Regions from separate parts of the Actinomadura miaoliensis genome, predicted to be linked through region 1. Evidence: predicted binding sites of a transcription regulator. Region 1 holds the regulator's gene; the other holds the start of a gene.
The links. The regulator LexA, encoded in region 1, represses DNA repair genes until DNA is damaged. The targets are predictions, from matches to a motif close to TCGAACANNTGTTCGA.
Positions count from the first base shown of each region.

Region 1 (9,294 bases):
CCAGGCAGCGGTGCGAGACGGGCAGCCGAGGCTCGCCTGGGGCCTGAGGCACGTGTTCGGCGACGCGGAATGCGGCACCTGTGGCGCGGTCTTCTCCGTCATATCCGCCTTGGAGACCTGAGGAGAACCGCCCACCGACTCCTGAGAAGACGCTCGTGCCGTAGCCGCCCCGGCCGAAAACGTCTGCGGGGGAACCGGCGCTGGCCGGTTCCCCCGCGACTTCAATCGTGGCCGATCAGGTCGGACGCCGCTTCAAGAGCGCTTGCGTCCCGTGGTCAGCTGCAGCCGCTGGTGGAGCCGCAGCCCTCGCAGACGTAGCAGCTGCCGGCCGGGCGCATCTTGGTGCCGCAGGTCAGGCACAGAGGCGCGTCGGCGGTGCGGCCCTGGCGGCTTTCGATGACCTCCATCGAGGAGTGCGGCTCGGACTCGACGGCCGGACGGCGCGGCTCGGCGGGCTTGGTGATCTCGGCGGACTGGGCCAGGATCTCGCGGTCGACCTCGGTCTCGGCGTGCAGGGTGGCCGGGTCCTCGCCGTTGGCCTGCATCGCCCGTTCCTCGGCGGTGAGGATGCCCAGCTCGGCGCGGGTCTCGTAGGGCAGGTGGTCCAGCGCCAGGCGGCGGAAGATGTAGTCCATCACCGAGGTCGCCATGCGGATGTCGGGGTCGTCGGTCATGCCGGCGGGCTCGAACCGCATGTTGGTGAACTTCTCCACCCAGGTCTCCAGCGGCACCCCGTACTGGAGGCTGATGGAGATCGCCATGGAGAACGCGTCCATCACGCCGGCCAGGGTGGAACCCTGCTTGCCGAGCTTGAGGAACACCTCGCCGAGGCCGTCGTCGGGGTAGGACGAGGCGGTCATGTAGCCCTCGGCACCGGCGACGGAGAAGCGGGTGACGGTCGCGGGACGCTGCTTGGGCAGGCGCTTGCGGACCGGACGCGCGACCTCCACCGGCGCCGGGGCCTCCTCGGCCTGCTCGGTCTTCTTGGCCGCCGACAGCGGCTGCCCGACCTTGCAGTTGTCGCGATAGATCGCCAGGGCCTTCAGGCCGAGCCGCCAGCCCTCGAAGTAGACCTTCTCGATGTCCTCGACGGTGGCCTGCTCGGGCATGTTGACGGTCTTGGAGATCGCCCCGGACAGGAACGGCTGGACGGCGGCCATCATCCGCACGTGGCCCATCGGGCTGATCGCCCGCTCGCCCATCGCGCAGTCGAACACCTCGTAGTGCTCGGGACGCAGGCCCGGCGCGTCCACGACGTGGCCGTGCTCGGCGATGTACTCGACGACCGCCTCGATCTGCTCCTGCTGGTAGCCCAGCTTCTTCAGAGCGCGCGGGACGGTGTGGTTGACGATCTGCATCGAGCCGCCGCCGACCAGCTTCTTGAACTTCATCAGGGCCAGGTCGGGCTCGATGCCGGTGGTGTCGCAGTCCATCATCAGGCCGATGGTGCCGGTGGGGGCCAGCAGCGACGCCTGGGCGTTGCGGTAGCCGTTCTTCTCACCGGTCTTCAGGCACTGCTGCCACTGCTTGGTCGCGGCGGCGTGGACGGCCCGGTCCATCTCGTCCAGCGTGCGGATCTCGTCGTTGGCGGCGGCGTGCTTGCGCATCACGCGCTTGTGCGCCTCGGCGTTGCGGGCGTATCCGACGTACGGGCCGACCACCCCGGCCAGCTCGGCGGAGCGGCGGTAGGCGACGCCGGTCATCAGCGAGGTGATCGCGGCGGCGAGGGAGCGGCCGCCCTCGGAGTCGTAGGCGTGCCCGGTGGCCATCAGCAGGGCGCCGAGGTTGGCGTAGCCGATGCCGAGCTGGCGGTAGTCGCGGGTGGTCTCGGCGATCTTCTCGGTCGGGAAGTCGGCGAAGGTGATGGAGATGTCCATCGCCGTGATGATCAGCTCGGTGAGCTTGACGAAGCTCTCGACGTCGAAGGTGTCGTCCTGGCGCAGGAACTTCAGCAGGTTGATGCTGGCGAGGTTGCAGGAGGAGTTGTCCAGGCTCATGTACTCCGAGCACGGGTTGCTGGCGGTGATGCGGCCCGACTCGGGGTTGGTGTGCCAGTCGTTGATCGTGTCGTCGTACTGGATGCCCGGGTCGGCGCACTCCCAGGCGGCCTTGGCCATCTGCCGGAACAGGTCGCGGGCCTTGACGGTGTCCACGACCTCGCCGTTCAGGCGGGCGCGCAGCGCGAACTCGCCGTCGCTCTCCACGGCGCGCATGAACTCGTCCGACACGCGCACCGAGTTGTTGGCGTTCTGGTACTGGACGCTGACGATGTCCTTGCCGCCCAGGTCCATGTCGAACCCGGCGTCGCGCAGGGCCCGGATCTTGTTCTCCTCGCGGGCCTTGGTCTCGATGAACTCGGCGATGTCGGGGTGGTCGACGTCCAGCACGACCATCTTGGCGGCCCGGCGGGTGGCGCCGCCCGACTTGATCGTCCCGGCGGACGCGTCGGCGCCACGCATGAACGACACCGGTCCGCTGGCGGTGCCGCCGGACGACAGCAGTTCCTTGCTGGAGCGGATGCGGGAGAGGTTGACACCGGCGCCGGAGCCGCCCTTGAAGATGATCCCCTCTTCCTTGTACCAGTCCAGGATCGACTCCATCGAGTCGTCCACCGAGAGGATGAAACAGGCGCTGACCTGCTGCGGGGACTTGGTGCCGACGTTGAACCAGACGGGGGAGTTGAAGCTGAACATCTGGTGGACCAGGGCGTGCTTCAGCTCGTGGTCGAAGATCTGGGCGTCCTCCTCCGAGGCGAAGTAGCCCTCGGCCAGGCCGGTGTCAACGTACACCTTGACCACCCGGTCGACCAGTTGCTTGAGACTGTGCTCGCGCTGGGGGGTGCCGAGGGCGCCGCGGAAGTACTTCGACGTCACGATGTTGACGGCGTTCACCGACCAGAAGTCGGGGAACTCCACCCCGCGCTGCTCGAAGTTGACGGAGCCGTCCCGCCAGTTGGTCATGACCACGTCACGACGTTCCCAGCGGATCGTGTCGTACGGATGCACGCCGGGCGTGGTGAAGATCCGCTCGACCTTGAGCCCCTTGCGGCTCCCCCTGCCGCGCCGGGCCGCCGAGCCGCTCACCGTCTCCGTCATGACCTTCCCCCTCTCGGGCCCTCCCGCCGGGCCCTGTCCAGGAATAACCCCGCCCGCCGGCCGTTTGCTCCCGGCCGCGGGCGCTCTCAACAGTCGTGAAGCCCGCCCCTCACAGGGGCCGGCCAGGCTCCCCCGAGGAACCGGCCTTGGTACGCAGTGACTCGATCTCTCTGGCGAAGTCGTCCAGCGTCTCGAAACCCCGGTACACCGAGGCGAACCGCAGGTAGGCGACCTCGTCGAGCTCGCCGAGCGGGCCGAGGATGGCCAGTCCGATCTCGTGCGAGGGGATCTCTGCCACCCCCGTCGCCCGGATCGCCTCCTCCACCCGCTGCCCGAGCTTGGCCAGCGCGTCCTCGTCGACGGGACGGCCCTGGCAGGCGCGGCGCACGCCGGCGATGATCTTCTCCCGGGAGAACGGCTCGGTGACGCCGCTGCGCTTGGCCACCATGAGGAGCACGTTCTCCTGTGTGGTGAACCGCTTGCCGCATTCCGGGCACGACCGGCGGCGCCGGATGGCCGATCCGTCGTCGGTGGAGCGGCTGTCGATCACCTTGGTGTCAGGGTTGCGGCAGAACGGGCAGTGCACGCGTTCCCTCCTCCCCTGACAGATCAAGCCACACGAGAAATCGTCACCCACAAGACACAACTTGTGGTTAATGACACCCGTGTAACTACTAGATGTTGTGGTCAACCGTAGGACGCCCGGAGGGGCAACGCAACCTGGATCACGACCCCCGTCAGTAGACCCTCGTCACACCGGGCCCGCGAACCCCGCCTCGGCGTGTCGCTTCCACCGACCCCCAAGAACCCCCACAAACCACCCAAACCCCCTTTGCCGTAAGGCTTCTCGCATCCCCCGCCGAAGCCTTCGGGCGGGAGGTCGCCTCGCACGGTGAGGCCAACCCACAAGTCCCCAAAAATCGCCACATCACTACAGCCAGCCCGCCGCGATGGATGACGGCGGGCCGGGAGCGACCGTACTCCAGCGAAGCGGGTGCGAGCGGCGGATACGGATGGATGGAGGCGACCGTGAAAACGGTGAACGAGCACGGCGGCGGCAGATCTGGCCGTGGGAGCCCTGGCCGTGTCCAGCGCGACGCCGCGCGAGCTGGGCCGACGCCCTGGCCCAGACCCGGCGGGGCAGCGGCCGCCATGGCCGTGACCGCGTGCAATACGCTGCGCGAGGCGGGCCGACGCCCTGGCCTCACACCCGGCGGGCAGCGGCTGCCATGGCCGTGACCGAGCGCACTACGCCGCGCGAGCTGGGGCGACGCCCTGGCCCAGACCCGGCGGGCGGCGGCTGTCGTGGTCGTGACCGCGTGCACTACGCCGCCCGGGTCTGGGCAGTAGCGGCTCGGCCCCTCAGGCTGGTGGGGCCGAGCCATCGGTGTTCGCCTCGCGCCCCGTCGGCAGAGCAGGGCGTACCGCTCCGGCTTGGTGGGGAGAGTGAGGCGGCTGCCGCCGCAGGAGCGCGACAGCCGCTACGGCGTGAAAGCGGAGGTTAGTCGTTGGCGGGGAGGCGCAGGCGCTGGCCTGGGCGGACGATTGTCGTGGACAGGTTGTTGAGGTCCATGATGCGGCGGACCAGCAGGTGGGTGTCGTCGCGGGGGCGTTCCCGTCGGGCGATCGTCCACAGGGAGTCGCCGTTGCCGACGACGACCGTCTTGCCCGGGCGCACGCCGGGGTCGGACGCGTCGGGGCCGCCGGCGCCCGCGCGGGCCGTCGCGGTCAGCCACAACGCGACCAGGAGCGGCACCGCCAGCAGGCCGATCATCACGATGCGGCCGCGCCGCGTCAGCCGCAGATCGTCCCACGCGCCCTCCGCCGGAGCCCCCAGGGGCGGCGGTGCGTGCTGGATGTGTGTGGTGAGGGCCGGAGCTTCGGCCGTTATGCAGTGTGGGTGGAGCGAACCCGCCATCTCGGTCCCCTTCGTGACCGACAGCCGATCTTCGAATGCATATTCGATCGAACGTCTGTACGATGTTGTACCGCAGCCCCCCGAGAAACGCGAGTACATTCTTCGAACAATTGTTTGATCATTGCAGCCGGACGCGATAACGTTCGGCAAGGAGTGACGGAGCGAGCGTCGGGAGGCGACGAGCGATGACCAAGGTCCGGGAGCTGCCCGACGGCCCCATGGACGAGGCGGGCCTGACCCAGCGGCAGCGCATGGTGCTGGAGGTGATCCGCGACTCGGTGCAGCGTCGCGGCTACCCGCCCTCGATGCGCGAGATCGGCGAGGCCGTCGGCCTGACCAGCACCTCCAGCGTGTCGCACCAGCTGCGCGCGCTGCAGCGCAAGGGATACCTGCGCCGCGACCCCAACCGGCCGCGCGCCGTCGAGGTGCGGGTCCCGGGCGCCACGCCGGTGCGCACCGACACCGAGAACTTCGACGCGCCCGGCGCCGGCCAGGACACCGCGCCGCGTCCCGCCCCCGCCTACGTGCCGCTGGTGGGACGGATCGCCGCCGGTGGGCCGATCCTGGCCGAGGAGGCCGTCGAGGACGTGTTCACCCTGCCCAAGCAGCTCGTCGGCGAGGGCACCCACTTCCTGCTGAAGGTCACCGGCGACTCGATGATCGACGCGGCGATCGCCGACGGCGACTGGGTCGTGGTGCGCCAGCAGCCGGTGGCCGAGCAGGGCGACATCGTCGCCGCGATGATCGACGGCGAGGCCACCGTCAAGACATTCAAGCGCCGCGACGGTCACATCTGGCTGGTCCCCCAGAACCCGGCCTACGAGCCGATCCCCGGCGACGAGGCGTCCATCCTGGGCCGCGTCGTCGCCGTCCTGCGCAAGATGTGACGTCCCGGCCCGGCGCGGCCAGGTCACTCCCGCGCGCCCGTCACCGGCCCCCAGGGCGGTGGCGGGCGTTCGCATGCGCCCCGCGCTGTGCGCAGGAGGCGTCATCTCGACAACCGCGTGCGGACGCACTCGTCTCCACCCATTCCAGTTCCAGCTCGTCCACGAGCGCCGCTCGGCGCCCGCGCCCAGGCGCGCCTGCCAGGCCAGGCCGAGACACGGCCGCGGCGGTGGTTCTCCGCTCGCGGCCGTCAGGCTCGGATTCGGGCCCGCCGGTGCCTGGACCGCGGGCTGCGCGGCCGATGCGCCGCGTCAGCCGGGCGGCTCTCCCGGGGCGCGGACGCGGGACGGGCCGACGCCGGCCAGTCCCGCCAGGGCCGGATGGACCCGGCCCACATCGACTGTAATGATCTCGTACTCGGCCACGCCCGCGCAGACGAACGGGTCATTCTCGGCGATCTTTTCGATCTCGGCGCGGTCGGTCCCGCGCGCGATGATCGCGCCGCCGTGCTCGGACGGCACCGTCTGGCCCGAGGCCAGGAACGTGCCCGCCCGGTGGTGGCGTTCCAGGTACGCCACGTGGGCGGGCACGTGCGGCTCGACCTCGTCCTCGGTGCCGCGGTAGCGCAGCAGCAGGAGGTGCAGCGTGCTCATTTGGCGGGCACGATGTTCACGATCTTGGGCGGACGGACGATGACGCGCTGGATCCGTGCGCCGGCCAGGGCCTCGTTGACCTTGGCGGAGGCCAGCGCCAGCCGCTCCAGCTCGTCCTCGGCGATGTCGGGCGGCACCTCCAGGCGGTCGCGGACCTTGCCCGCGACCTGCACCACGCAGGTCACCGACTCGCGCACCAGCAGGGACGGGTCGGCCGCCGGCCAGCCCGCGGTCGCCACCGACGGCTCACGGCCCAGCCGCTCCCACGCCTCCTCGGCGGTGTAGGGGGCGAACAGCGACAGCAGCACCGCGATCGTCTCGGCGGCCTCCCGGACGGCCGGGTCGGCGGGGCCGGGGCCCTCGTCGATGGCGCGGCGGGTGGCGCTGACCAGCGTCATCAGCCGGGCGATCGCCACGTTGTAGCGGTGCTGCTCGATCAGCGTGGTGGCCTCGTCGATGGTGCGGTGGGTGACGCGCCGCAGGTCGACCGAGCCGGCCGCGGGGTCGGTGCCGGGTGCGGACGTCACGTCGGTGGCGATGCGGTGCACGCGCGTCAGGAACTTGGCCATGCCGGGCTGCGACACGTCGGCCCAGTCGATGTCGTCCTCGGGCGGCCCGGAGAACAGCATCGCCAGGCGCACCACGTCGACGCCCCACTGCTCGATCTGCTCGCCCAGGTCGACCATGTTGCCCAGCGACTTGGACATCGCCTTGCCGTTCAGGATCACCTGGCCCTGGTTGACCAGGCGGGTGAACGGCTCGGTGAAGTCGATCATGCCCAGGTCGTACAGCACCTTGGTGAAGAACCGGCTGTACAGCAGGTGCAGGATGGCGTGCTCGACGCCGCCGGTGTACTGGTCGACCGGCATCCACTTGCGGACCTGCTCGACGTCGAACGGCCCGTCCTCGTACGTCGGCGAGCAGTACCGGAAGTAGTACCAGGACGAGTCGACGAAGGTGTCCATGGTGTCGCTGTCGCGCTTGGCCGCGCCGCCGCACTTGGGGCACTCGACGTTGACCCAGTTCTCGGCGGCGGCCAGCGGCGAGGTGCCCTTGGGCCTCAGGTCGGCGCCGCGCAGGTCGTCGGGCAGCCGCACCGGCAGCTGGTCGTCCGGCACCGGGACCTCGCCGCAGGACGGGCAGTGCACGATCGGGATCGGGCAGCCCCAGAACCGCTGCCGGGACACCAGCCAGTCGCGCAGCCGGAAGTTGACCGCGGCCTTGCCCAGGCCCTTCTCCTCCAGGATCTCGATGATCCGGGTGATCGCGTCGGCCTTGTTCAGCCCGTCGATGGGGCCGGAGTTGACGATGCGCCCATCGCCCGTGGTGGCCACGCCGGTCTCGGCCGGGTCGGGCTGGCCGGTCTCGACCACCACGCGCACCGGCAGCCCGAACTTCAGCGCGAAGTCCAGGTCGCGCTGGTCGTGCGCGGGAACGGCCATGATCGCGCCGTGGCCGTACTCGGCCAGCACGTAGTCGGACGCCCAGATCGGGATGCGCTCGCCGTTGACCGGATTGATCGCGTACCGGCCCAGGAACACGCCGGTCTTCTCGCGCTCGGTGGACAGCCGCTCGATCTCGCTCTCGTGGGAGACCTGCTCGCGGTAGGCCTCGAACGCGGCGCGCTGCTCGGGGGCGCAGATCTCCTCGGCCAGCTCGGCGTCGGCGGCCACCACCATGAAGGTGGCCCCGTGCAGGGTGTCGGGGCGGGTGGTGTAGACGGTGACCGGCTGGTCGCGGCCCTCGATGACGAAGTCGACGTCGGCGCCGGTGGAGCGGCCGATCCAGTTGCGCTGCATCAGCAGCACCCGGTCGGGCCACTTGCCCTCCAGGGCGGCCATGTCGTCCAGCAGCCGGTCCGCGTAATCGGTGATCTTGAAGTACCACTGGGTCAGCACGCGCCGCTCGACCAGCGTGCCGCAGCGCTCGCAGTGGCCGCCGATGACCTGCTCGTTGGCCAGCACGGTCTGGTCCTTGGGACACCAGTTGACCCGGCCGCCGCGCCGGTAGGCCAGCCCGCGCTCGTAGAAGCGCAGGAACAGCCACTGCGTCCACCGGTAGTACTCGGGGTCGGAGGTGTGCAGCCGCCGCGACCAGTCGAAGGACGGGGCGTACCGCCGGAACGACGCCTCCTGGGTCGCGATGTTGTCGTAGGTCCACCGCACCGGGTCCGCGTTGTGCTTGATCGCGGCGTTCTCGGCGGGCAGGCCGAAGGAGTCCCAGCCCATGGGGTGCAGGACGTTGTAGCCGCGCTGCGTCCAGTAGCGGGCGGCCACGTCGCCGATGGCGTAGGCCTCGGCGTGCCCCATGTGCAGGTCGCCCGAGGGGTAGGGGAACATGTCCAGCGCGTAGCGGCGCTCGCGGCCGTCGTCCTCCTCGACCACCTTGAACGGGTCGAGCTCCGCCCAGCGGGCCTGCCACTTCTGCTGAATGGCCCGGGGGTCGTACCCGTCGTTCAGGGAGGCGGGCCCCCCTGAACCTCCCGGCGTGGCGCGGGAGGTGTCGTCGCTGCTCACGGTCGCTACTCCACTGGTCCTCTTGGTACCGAACGGCTCTGGCTGCGGGGCCTCGGCTGGTGCGCTGCCGGTTCCGGGAGACGATCCCCGGCCCCCGGCGGCCCCGCCGAAGGACAAACACGAAACGACCCCTCGCCAATGGAGGGGTCGCCGCGCCGACTGGTTCGTCCGTCAGCGCGGCCGGCTGAGAAGCAGCCTTCCTGTCCGCATATACCAAGACTAGCGCA
Region 1 covers NZ_BAAAZG010000018.1:231,896-241,189, forward strand. Annotated here, with positions in the region: gene ABD811_RS15740 (hypothetical protein) at 1-121, shown strand, start outside; gene ABD811_RS15745 (vitamin B12-dependent ribonucleotide reductase) at 276-3,095, opposite strand; gene nrdR (transcriptional regulator NrdR) at 3,205-3,681, opposite strand; gene ABD811_RS15755 (LysM peptidoglycan-binding domain-containing protein) at 4,597-5,013, opposite strand; gene lexA (transcriptional repressor LexA) at 5,199-5,900, shown strand; gene ABD811_RS15765 (YciI family protein) at 6,210-6,551, opposite strand; gene leuS (leucine--tRNA ligase) at 6,548-9,010, opposite strand.

Region 2 (9,294 bases), on a different contig from region 1:
CGACGACCCCCAGGGCGCCGCCTACGCCGAGCACCTGTACGAGGCGCGTCTGGAGGGCGTCAGCGACACCACGCTGCTGGCCACGTGCGAGCCGGCGCGGGTGGCCGAGCTGTCGGCGGCGGCGCCGGAGCTGATGGCCGACCTGCGCGCTGTGCGGCTGCCGGACATGAACGATCCGCGTGTGCGCGCGGGCCTGCTGGCGTTGCTGGCCGAGGAGCGGCGGCTGCGGCTGGGGCCGGACGCCTGGGAGATCGTGCACCGTGACCTGGGCGGGCTGCGCGGCCGGGGGCGGCTGACGGGGGCGCGGCTGGTGGAGACCTATCTGGACCGCGCCGTCACCCGTCACCTCGGCCGGGCCGACGCCACGCAGGCGCTCGACAACGCCGACACCCTGACGTTGACCGCGGCCGACGTGGAGGGGCTGGCCGCGGAGCTGTCGCGCTGACGGACCGGGCCGCGGCCCGGTCCGCCGGGGCGGCCGGCAGCGGCCGCCGGTCAGGCCGCGACATGTGGCGCTTGGGGGCGTGTGCCGCGGCCTGGCGTGCGGTCAGGCGCGCGCGGTTTCCAGGTGCAGCGCGGCGATGCCGCAGTCGAACGTCCGCGAGCCGGCCAGGCGGAGCCGGTGGTAGCCGTCGCCGTCGGGGAACACGGGCATCCCGGAGCCGAGCGCGACCGGGTTGACGAACAGGTGCAGCTCGTCGATCAGTCCCTGGGCGATGAGCGCCCGGGTGAGCGTGCCGCCTCCGCAGACCATGATGTCGCCGCCGGATTCGGCCTTGAGCTTGTTGATGGTCGCGGCGACGTCGCCGCCCGCGACGACGGCGTTGTTCCAGGGAGACTCGGTGAGGCTGTTGGAGATGACGACCTTGGGCGTGTTGTTCATCTTGTCGATGCCCTCCTGGGTCTCGCCCTCGGGGCCGGACTCCCAGGCGGGGATGAACCCTTCGGCGAGCCTGCGGCCCAGGACGATGCAGTCGACCGGGTCCCAGATCTTCTCGACGTAGGCGTTGATGTCGTCGGTCCAGGGGCCCGTCACCCAGTCGAGTTCTCCGTTGGGGCCGGCCATGTAGCCGTCGACGCTGATCTGGAGCTGCAGCTTGACCGTGCGCACGAGGCGGTTCCTTTCGGTGTTCTGGCGTGTCTGTTGTGGTGTGTCCATGCCCGGTGCGGGTGCGGGGCCGGGTCGTCAGTCGGGTGACTCGGTGAGCAGGGCGTCCATCCGGCCGATCGACTGGGCGAAGATGTCCGTCGCGCCCAGGCGCACCAGCTGGTCCATCTGCTCGCGGGAGTCGAACACCGAGTGCACCAGCATGCGGGTGCCGCCGTCGTGCTCGGTGAGGCGCACCCGCACCTGGGTGGTCGGGATGTCGGGGACGGGCACGCCGTCGTCGGCGAAGCCGTCGGTGAACTCCAGGGACGTCGGCGGTTCGACCGAGTCGATCCGCCACCAGCCGCGCGACGTGCGGCCGTCGGGGCCGGTCATGAGGTAGGTGACCGTGCCGCCGGGGGTCAGGTCGTGCTCGTCCACGGCGGTCGTGAAGCCGGGCGGCCCTCCCCACCAGCGCTCCAGCCGGCGCGGGTCGGACCACAGCCGCCATACCCGTTCGACGGGCGCGTCGAAGTCGGCGACCACGGTGAGGGTCAGGGCGTCGTAGTCCTTGTCGACGCGGGTCACGGTCATGTGTTCCGTCCTTGCGTGGTGGTGTCCGCCGCCGGGCCGGGGTCCTCGGCGAGCAGCCGCGCCATGCGGTCGACGCGTCCGCGCCAGGTGGCCTCGAGCTCGTCGAGGGCCTGCCGCGCACGGCGCACGGCGTCCAGGTCGGTGCGCACGAGCTGCTCCCTTCCACGGCGCTGCTTGGTGACCAGACCGGCCCGCTCCAGCACCGCGACGTGCTTCTGCACCGCGGCGAAGCTCATCGGATAGGCGTCGGCCAGCCGCGACACCGACAGCTCGTCGCGTACGCAGCGGCGCACGATGTCGCGGCGGGTGGCGTCGGCCAGCGCGTGGAACAGGTCGTCCACGGCCTCGTCGGTCGATCCATCTACAACCATTTGGTTGTACGTTAGCGGAGTCGTCGGTGCCCCGGCAACGTCGACGCCGGAACGCGCGCGGACACAGGCGGACACGGACGGATCAGCGCGTTCGCGACGGTCCGGGAAACGCGCCCGAAGGGAAGGAATAATGTCGGCGGCGTCGGTGACCATGGAGGCGTGGATCGCGTGGACCGGCTGCTCGCCCTCATCGCCGAACTGCGCGCCGCCGCCCCCGACCCCCTGACCGTCGACGAGCTGGCCGAGCGGCTGGGCGTCAGCGCCCGCACGGTGCGCCGCGACCTGGAGCTGCTGACGCACGGCGGCCTTCCGGTGCGGTCCGAGCGGGGCCGCGGCCATGTCCTGGCGCCCGAGCCCGCGCCGCCCCCGATGAGCGAGGTCGCCTCGCTGGTCGGCCCGGTGCGCGACACGCTGGCGGCAGCGGTGCGCTCCGGCCGCGTGGTGCGCCTGGCCTACACCGACCAGTCCGGTGCGCGCAGCTTCCGCGACGTCGAACCGCAGGGCCTGGTGGTGGGCCCGCACGCCGACTACCTGGTGGGCTGGTGCCGCATGCGCGACGGGCCGCGGATGTTCCGCGTCGACCGCATCGGCGCCGCCTACCTGGCCGGCCGCGCCGCCGCCGCACGCGACCTGGACGAACTGCTGGCGGCGCTGCGGGTGCCGCTGCCGCGTCCGCCCGCCGACGACGGCCCGCACGGCCCCACCGGCGCCGGACGCGCCCGCGCCTGGACGCTGGACCGGCTGGAGTACGTGCGCGCGCGGCTGCGCGAGGCGACCGCCGAGGCGCGCGACGGCGGGCCGGGCGCGGCGGCCCTGCGCACGGTGCTGGCGCACCTGGCGCGATGGACGCGCTGGCAGGTGGCGGCGATCCGGTCGGCGGCCACCGGAGCGCCCCCGCCGGAGCGGGACGTGCCGCCGGGGTTCGGCCGCGCGATGCCGGCCGAGGAGCGGGAACGGGTCATCCAGGACGCGATGGCGCTGCGGTCGCTGGGCGAGCTGGCCCGCGACCTGCAGGAGGTGCTGGCGGGCCTGGGACACTGGGCGGCCGGGTGCGACGACGCGCTGTGGGAGCGTCCCGTCGCCGACCCTCGCCCGTCCGGGCCGCCGGGCCCGCGGCGGCCGCTGGCCGACGTGCTCGCCGGGTGGCGCGGCCCCCTGGCCCACATCGAGTGGCACCTGGACCGTCTCGCCGAACACCCCGAACGCCCCGTCGACCTGGACGAGGACGACGAGCTATGGGTCGTCGACCGCTGCCCCCTGCAGGCCTGACGGCTCGCGCGGCCCCCCGGCAGGCCCGCCGGCCGTCTCAGGCTCTTTGGGCTCGCGCCGTTCTCCCAGCCCTCAGGGAGCGGACGCGGCGCGGTGCCCGTTGACGCCGCGCAGGACGCGGGTGAACCACACGACCTTCCCGGGCGGGTCGGGACGGCAGCCGAACGCGGTGGCCAGCGCGGCGACCAGCAGCAGCCCGCGGCCCTCCTCCGACCAGCGCGGCGCCTGGCCGCACGGGCGGGCCGGCGCCGCCGGGTCGGCGTCGGTGACCTCGGCGACCAGGCAGGTGCCGTCCAGCCGCAGCCGCAGGCGGACGGGCGGGGCGCCGTGCACGACGGCGTTGGCGACCAGCTCGTCGATCATGAGGACGACGTCGTCGACGTCGGTGGCGTCGGTCACCCGCCACGAGCGCAGCGCGCGTGCAGTGAGGGCGCGGGCGTGGGCGGCGGCGGGGGTCTCGGGGGCCAGCTCCCAGGTCGCGGCCCGCGCCGCCCTGCGTGCCGGTCCGTCGGTCTCCATGTCGGTGTTGGCGGCCACTGCCGGACTCCTCACCTGTGGCGGTTCCCGCGTCACTCCAGGTCGTTCCCGTTCCGCCCGCCGTACGACTCGTGCGATGGACGGATCTGGCCGTGCCGCGAGCACCCCGTGTCGGCGGCGGTCAGGGACGTTCGCACCCCGGCCGTGCACAAGGTGGGACGCCGCCCGGACCGGGCGGGTGCACGCGCCTCACACAACCCTCACTGCCGGGTCAGGTGGCCGTGGCGCACCCCGATGGGAATGAGCACTCCCCCGATGCCGTTATCGTGGTGGGTGTCGGTGTGGCATGTGTCCCCCGGGCTCTACCCTTTGCCTTCGAGGAATACCGCCGGGCCGTACGGCTCGGGCAGGAGCTTCGTTGTGCCTTTCGCCGCGAGGCGACCACCACACCGGCCTGAACGTCAGGGCCCCGGCGGGCGATACGCCCGCCGGGGCCTCTCATAGCAGGGCGGGTGTGACGAGCGGAACCCGCCGCAACACCCGTCCTGCTACGAGATCGCGGTGAGCACCGCCGCGGCCACCGCCGTCAGCACCGCGAACACCGCGACCGCCACGGCCGCGATCAGGCGGATCCGGCGGCGCCGCCGCGCCCGGCCCACCTTCGCGCCCGCTTTCGACAGACGATGGGCCAGCCGCGGGTCGTCCTCGCTGAGGCGGGTCTCGATCTCGGCGAGGATCCGCTGCTCCTCCATCGACAGCGCCATGCCATACCTCCGGGGGCGGGTTGAAGTGCCTTGTTCTTGCCCCGGCAGCAAGATCATTATCCCCGTCGGGCGGTAACCGTCGCGCCCCGTGCGGGAGCGCTCTCACGCTGCATCCGGTCCAGGGCCGTGACGTAGTAGGTGTAGGTGCGGCCGGCCTTGGCGGTCGGGTCGAGGATGCCGCCGCCGCGCACCGCCGTCAGCAACGTCCCCGCCGTGACGGGGGCGCACGCGGGACGCTCGCCGTCCACCCGGTACACCGCGTAGCCCACCGCGTCCTCGGAGGCGCCCCACGTGACGCGCACACCGCCGTCGGCGCCCTCGGCCCGCACACCGTGAGCGGGCGCGGGGCCGTCCCCCGCCTTGCTCTTGTCATCGGCCGCGGGCGCCACGGGCGGCAGCGCGGGAGTCCCGTAGTGGTCCTTACGCAGGCGGGCGGCGAACCCGTGCCGGTTCTCCGCCAGGTCCGAGGCGCTGAAGAACACGTCGCCGCGCACCTGCGGGTAGCGGGCGTTGAGCTTCAGGTGCCGCGACAGCTCCTCGGGCTTGCGCCAGACCGCGTCCTCCCCGACGCGGTAGGCGGCTTGCCCGATCGTCAGTTGCACCTTGGTGCCCCGCACCTGGCGGGCCCACCACTCCACCAGCTTGGCGTAGTCGGCGCGCGCGTCACCGATCGTCCAGTACAGCTGGGGCGTGACGTAGTCGACCCACCCTTCGCGGATCCATTTGCGGGTGTCGGCGTGGATGTCGTCGTAGCTCTGCAGCGCGCGCGTGGGCGACCCGTCGGGGTCGCTGCTGTCGTTGCGCCACACCCCGAACGGGCTGATGCCGAAACGCACCCACGGCTTGGCCTGGTGGACGCGTTCGGACACGGTCCTGACGAGGGTGTCGACGTTGTGGCGGCGCCAGTCGTCCTTGCCCATCCCCTTGCCGTAGGTCTTGTAGGTGGCCTGGTCGGGGAACTCCCCCGCGCCGGCCTCGGGGTAGGGGTAGAAGTAGTCGTCGAAGTGGACCGCGTCGATGTCGTACTTGCGGACCACGTCCATCACGGCCTTGACGACCAGGTCCCGCACCTCGGGCAGGCCCGGGTCGTACCACAGGCCCTTGCCGTACTTGCGCACCCAGCCGGGGTTGCGGCGGGCGGGGCTGTCGGGCGCGAGCTTCTTCAGGTCGCTCTGGCGGCTCACCCGGTAGGGGTTGAACCAGGCGTGGAACTCCAGGCCGCGGGCGTGCGCCTCGTCCAGCATGAACTTCAGCACGTCGTAGCCGGGGTCCTTGCCGGGCGTCCCGGTGATCCACTGCGACCACGGCTCGTACGGGGAGTCGTAGAAGGCGTCGGAGTTGGGGCGGATCTGCACGAACACCGCGTTGAGGTTCATCGCGCGCGCGTTGTCCAGCAGCCGGCGGAAGTCGGCCTTCTGCTGGTCGGCGGCGCGGCGGCCGTCCCTGGGCCAGTCGATGTTGCCGACGGTGGCGATCCACATGCCGCGCAGCTGGCGTCCCTTGGACCCGTCGGGCGGCGGCACGTCGGGGCATTCGGCGCCCGCGATGCCCGGTGCCCTGTCGCCCGCCCTGCGTTCGTCGGCGCCGCCCAGCACCGGCACGCAGCCGGCCGACGCGGTCAGCGTTCCCGTGGCCAGCGCGCCCGCGGTCAGCGCCCGCGCGAGCGCACCCGGCGTCCCCTTGTTCGTCCAGACCATGACGAGCCATTGTTACGCACCCGTTGCCGTGCTCGACGCCAAACGCGAATGCGCGTGTGATGCCCGGACGTCCCGATCGCCCCCGATCGTCCTCCGAGCGTCCTTTCTATCGCCGACCGTGCGGTGCGGGCGTCGTCCGCGGGCGGTCACGCAGGGTTGCGATCTTCGAACGTCCGTTCTATCGTCCAAACGTTCGATGGAACGGGGGTGGGGCCGATGCGCTGGGACAACCTGCGGCTCGACGACGGTGCGGAGCCCGGCCCGGTGGCACCGCTGATCGAACGGCGCGCGATCGCCCGCACGTTCGACACGCCCGGTTTCCGCGGCATGACCTTCTACGAGGTGCAGGCCCGTTCGATCATCAACCGTGTTCCGCCCGCGTCCCGCATGCCGTTCCAGTGGACCATCAACCCCTACCGCGGATGCTCGCACGCGTGCGTCTACTGCTGCGGCGGCGACACCCCGATCCTCATGGCCGACGGCCGCACCAAGCCTCTTCGGGAGGTGCGCGTCGGTGACCGCGTCTACGGCACGCGCCGCGAGGGACGCCACCGCCGTTACGTGGTGACGGAGGTCCTCGACCACTGGCAGACGGTCAAGCCCGCCCACCGGGTCACGCTGCGGGACGGCACCCGGCTCGTCACCAGCGGCGACCACCGGTTTCTGACCGGCCGCGGCTGGAGGCACGTCACCGGCGGGGAGCCCGGGGCCCGGCGGCGTCCGCACCTGGCACCGGGCGACGACCTGGTCGGCACCGGGCGTTTCGCCACGCCGCCGAAGGTCGACGACGACTACCGCCGCGGATACCTGTGCGCGGTCCTGCGCGGCCGGGGGCACATCGGCCCGCACCGGGTCCGCCTGCCCGCGGGCGAGGCCGACGTGCTCGCCAGGGGGCGCCGGTATCTGGAGCATTTCGGCGTCGCCTGCGACGGCGCCCGGCCTGTCACCCGCGAGCGGGTGCCACGTGGGCCGGCGGAGCGTCACGCCGAGGGGATCGGTGTCCGCGGCGCCGTGGCGGTGGCCGCCGTCGAGCGGCTGACACGATGGCCGCGACCGCCGTCGCGGTCGTGGCACACGGGTCTGCTCGCCGGGCTGTTCGACACCGGCGCCGACGGTGATCACACGGTGTCACGGATCGCCGTCGCCGGCACCGAGATGTTCGGCGGGCTGAAGGACGCCCTGGCCGAGCTCGGCTTCACCTTCACCGCCGACGCTTGCGCCGGGGCGGCGCCGCGCGGTGTCCGCCTCACCGGCGGGGTGCGGGAGCGGCTGCGGTTCCTGCACGCGGTCGACCCGGCGGCCACACGCAAGTGGCCGGTCGAGGGCGCGGCGGTGGCCAGCGACGCGTCGCTGGCGGTGGTGTCGGTCGAGCCGCTGGGCCTGGAGGCGCCGCTGTACGACATCACCACCGGCACCGGGGACTTCATCGCCGACGGGGTGGTGTCGCACAACTGCTTCGCGCGCCGCTCGCACGAGTACCTGGACCTGGACGCGGGCGCCGACTTCGACTCGAAGATCGTGGTGAAGGTGAACGCGGGCGAGCTGGTGCGGCGGGAGCTTGCGGCGCCGCGCTGGCGCGGCGAGCACATCGCGATGGGCACCAACGTCGACTGCTACCAGCGCGCCGAGGGACGCTACCGGCTGATGCCGCCGATCCTGGAGGCGCTGCGGGACGCGGCCAACCCGTTCTCCATCCTGACCAAGGGGTCGCTGATCCTGCGTGACCTGCCGTTGCTGGTGGAGGCGGCCCAGCGCACCGAGGTCAGCACGGCGGTGTCGGTGGGGTCGGTCGACCGGGAGCTGTGGCGGCTGGTGGAGCCGGGCACGCCCGCGCCGGACAAGCGGCTGGAGGTGTGCGCGGCGCTCAACGACGCGGGCGTGCGCTGCGGGGTGGTGATGGGGCCGGTGCTGCCCTACCTGAGTGACTCCCCCGCGCAACTGGAGGAGGCGGTGCGCCGGATCGCCGAGGCGGGCGCCACGTCGGTGACGGCGATCACGCTGCACCTGCGGCCGGGGGCGCGTGAGTGGTACCTGGCGTGGCTGCGCGAGCACCACCCCGACCTGGTGACGCCGTACGCGCGGCTGTACCGGGGCGGCGCGTACGCGCCGCGCGAGTTCCAGCAGCGGATCTCGCAGCGGGTGCGGGAGCTGGCGGCCAAGTACGGCATCGACCGCCGTTCCCCCGGGCACCGCGGCTCGGCCCCGGCCAGGCCCCAGACCTCCGGCGAGCCGTCGTCCAGCGAGCCATCGCCTGGCGAGCTGTCGCCTGGTAAGCCCTCGTCTGGCGAGCCGGAGCAGCTGTCACTGCTGTGAGCCTAGGGCGTGTGGAGTTCCAGCAGCCGCGCGGTGACGTCGGCCAGGCGGGCGGCGTCGGCGGGTGAGAACAGGCCGTTGCCCACGCTCATCTCGGTGTGCAGGTGGAACGCGGTGAGCGGCTGGGCGGGCGGGTGGTCCAGGAGCCGCAGCAGGGGCGGGACGACGTCGGTGGCGGGCTTGGCGAGGGCCTTCTGGCGTTCGATGAAGGCGGCCGTGGCGGGGTCGTAGTCACCGGCGAACCCGGTCGCGGTGGTGCCGGGGTGGAACAGCACGTAGCGGACCGTGCGGCCGTGCTCCTGGGCGAAGGAGACGCCGAGCAGGTCGTTGAGCCGCCCGGTCATGAACATCGCCTGCACACCGTCGTAGCCGCGGGCGCTCTGCAGGTCGTCCCAGGCGATGGGAGTGTCGTGGCCGGGTCCGGCGACGTTGACGATGACGGGTGCGCCCGCCTCGCCGAGGACGTCGCGCTGCCCGTGGCCGAGCAGGAAGCGGCTGAGGTAGAACAGCGCGAAGTTGTCCTCGAACCCTTCGGGGGTGACACGCCGTCGCGACCGGAAGAACCGCGCGCACAGCACCAGCCCGTCGATCGCCGTGTGGGCCGCGGTGATCTCCTCGATGACGCGCCGGGTGTCGGCGACCAGGCTCAGGTCGGCGGGCAGGAAGGTGCAGGCGCCGGGCGCGTCCGCGGCCTCGCGGGTGAGCCGGTCCCCCTTGTCACG
Region 2 covers NZ_BAAAZG010000016.1:187,239-196,532, forward strand. Annotated here, with positions in the region: gene ABD811_RS13570 (hypothetical protein) at 1-445, shown strand, start outside; gene ABD811_RS13575 (dihydrofolate reductase family protein) at 548-1,111, opposite strand; gene ABD811_RS13580 (SRPBCC family protein) at 1,187-1,681, opposite strand; gene ABD811_RS13585 (ArsR/SmtB family transcription factor) at 1,678-2,052, opposite strand; gene ABD811_RS13590 (WYL domain-containing protein) at 2,212-3,321, shown strand; gene ABD811_RS13595 (ATP-binding protein) at 3,394-3,858, opposite strand; gene ABD811_RS13600 (DUF3040 domain-containing protein) at 4,347-4,562, opposite strand; gene ABD811_RS13605 (glycoside hydrolase family 10-like protein) at 4,619-6,259, opposite strand; gene ABD811_RS13610 (intein-containing Rv2578c family radical SAM protein) at 6,476-8,572, shown strand; gene ABD811_RS13615 (SDR family NAD(P)-dependent oxidoreductase) at 8,575-9,294, opposite strand, start outside.
Region 2: the regulator LexA is predicted to act here: its motif matches at 6,425-6,440, upstream of ABD811_RS13610 (intein-containing Rv2578c family radical SAM protein).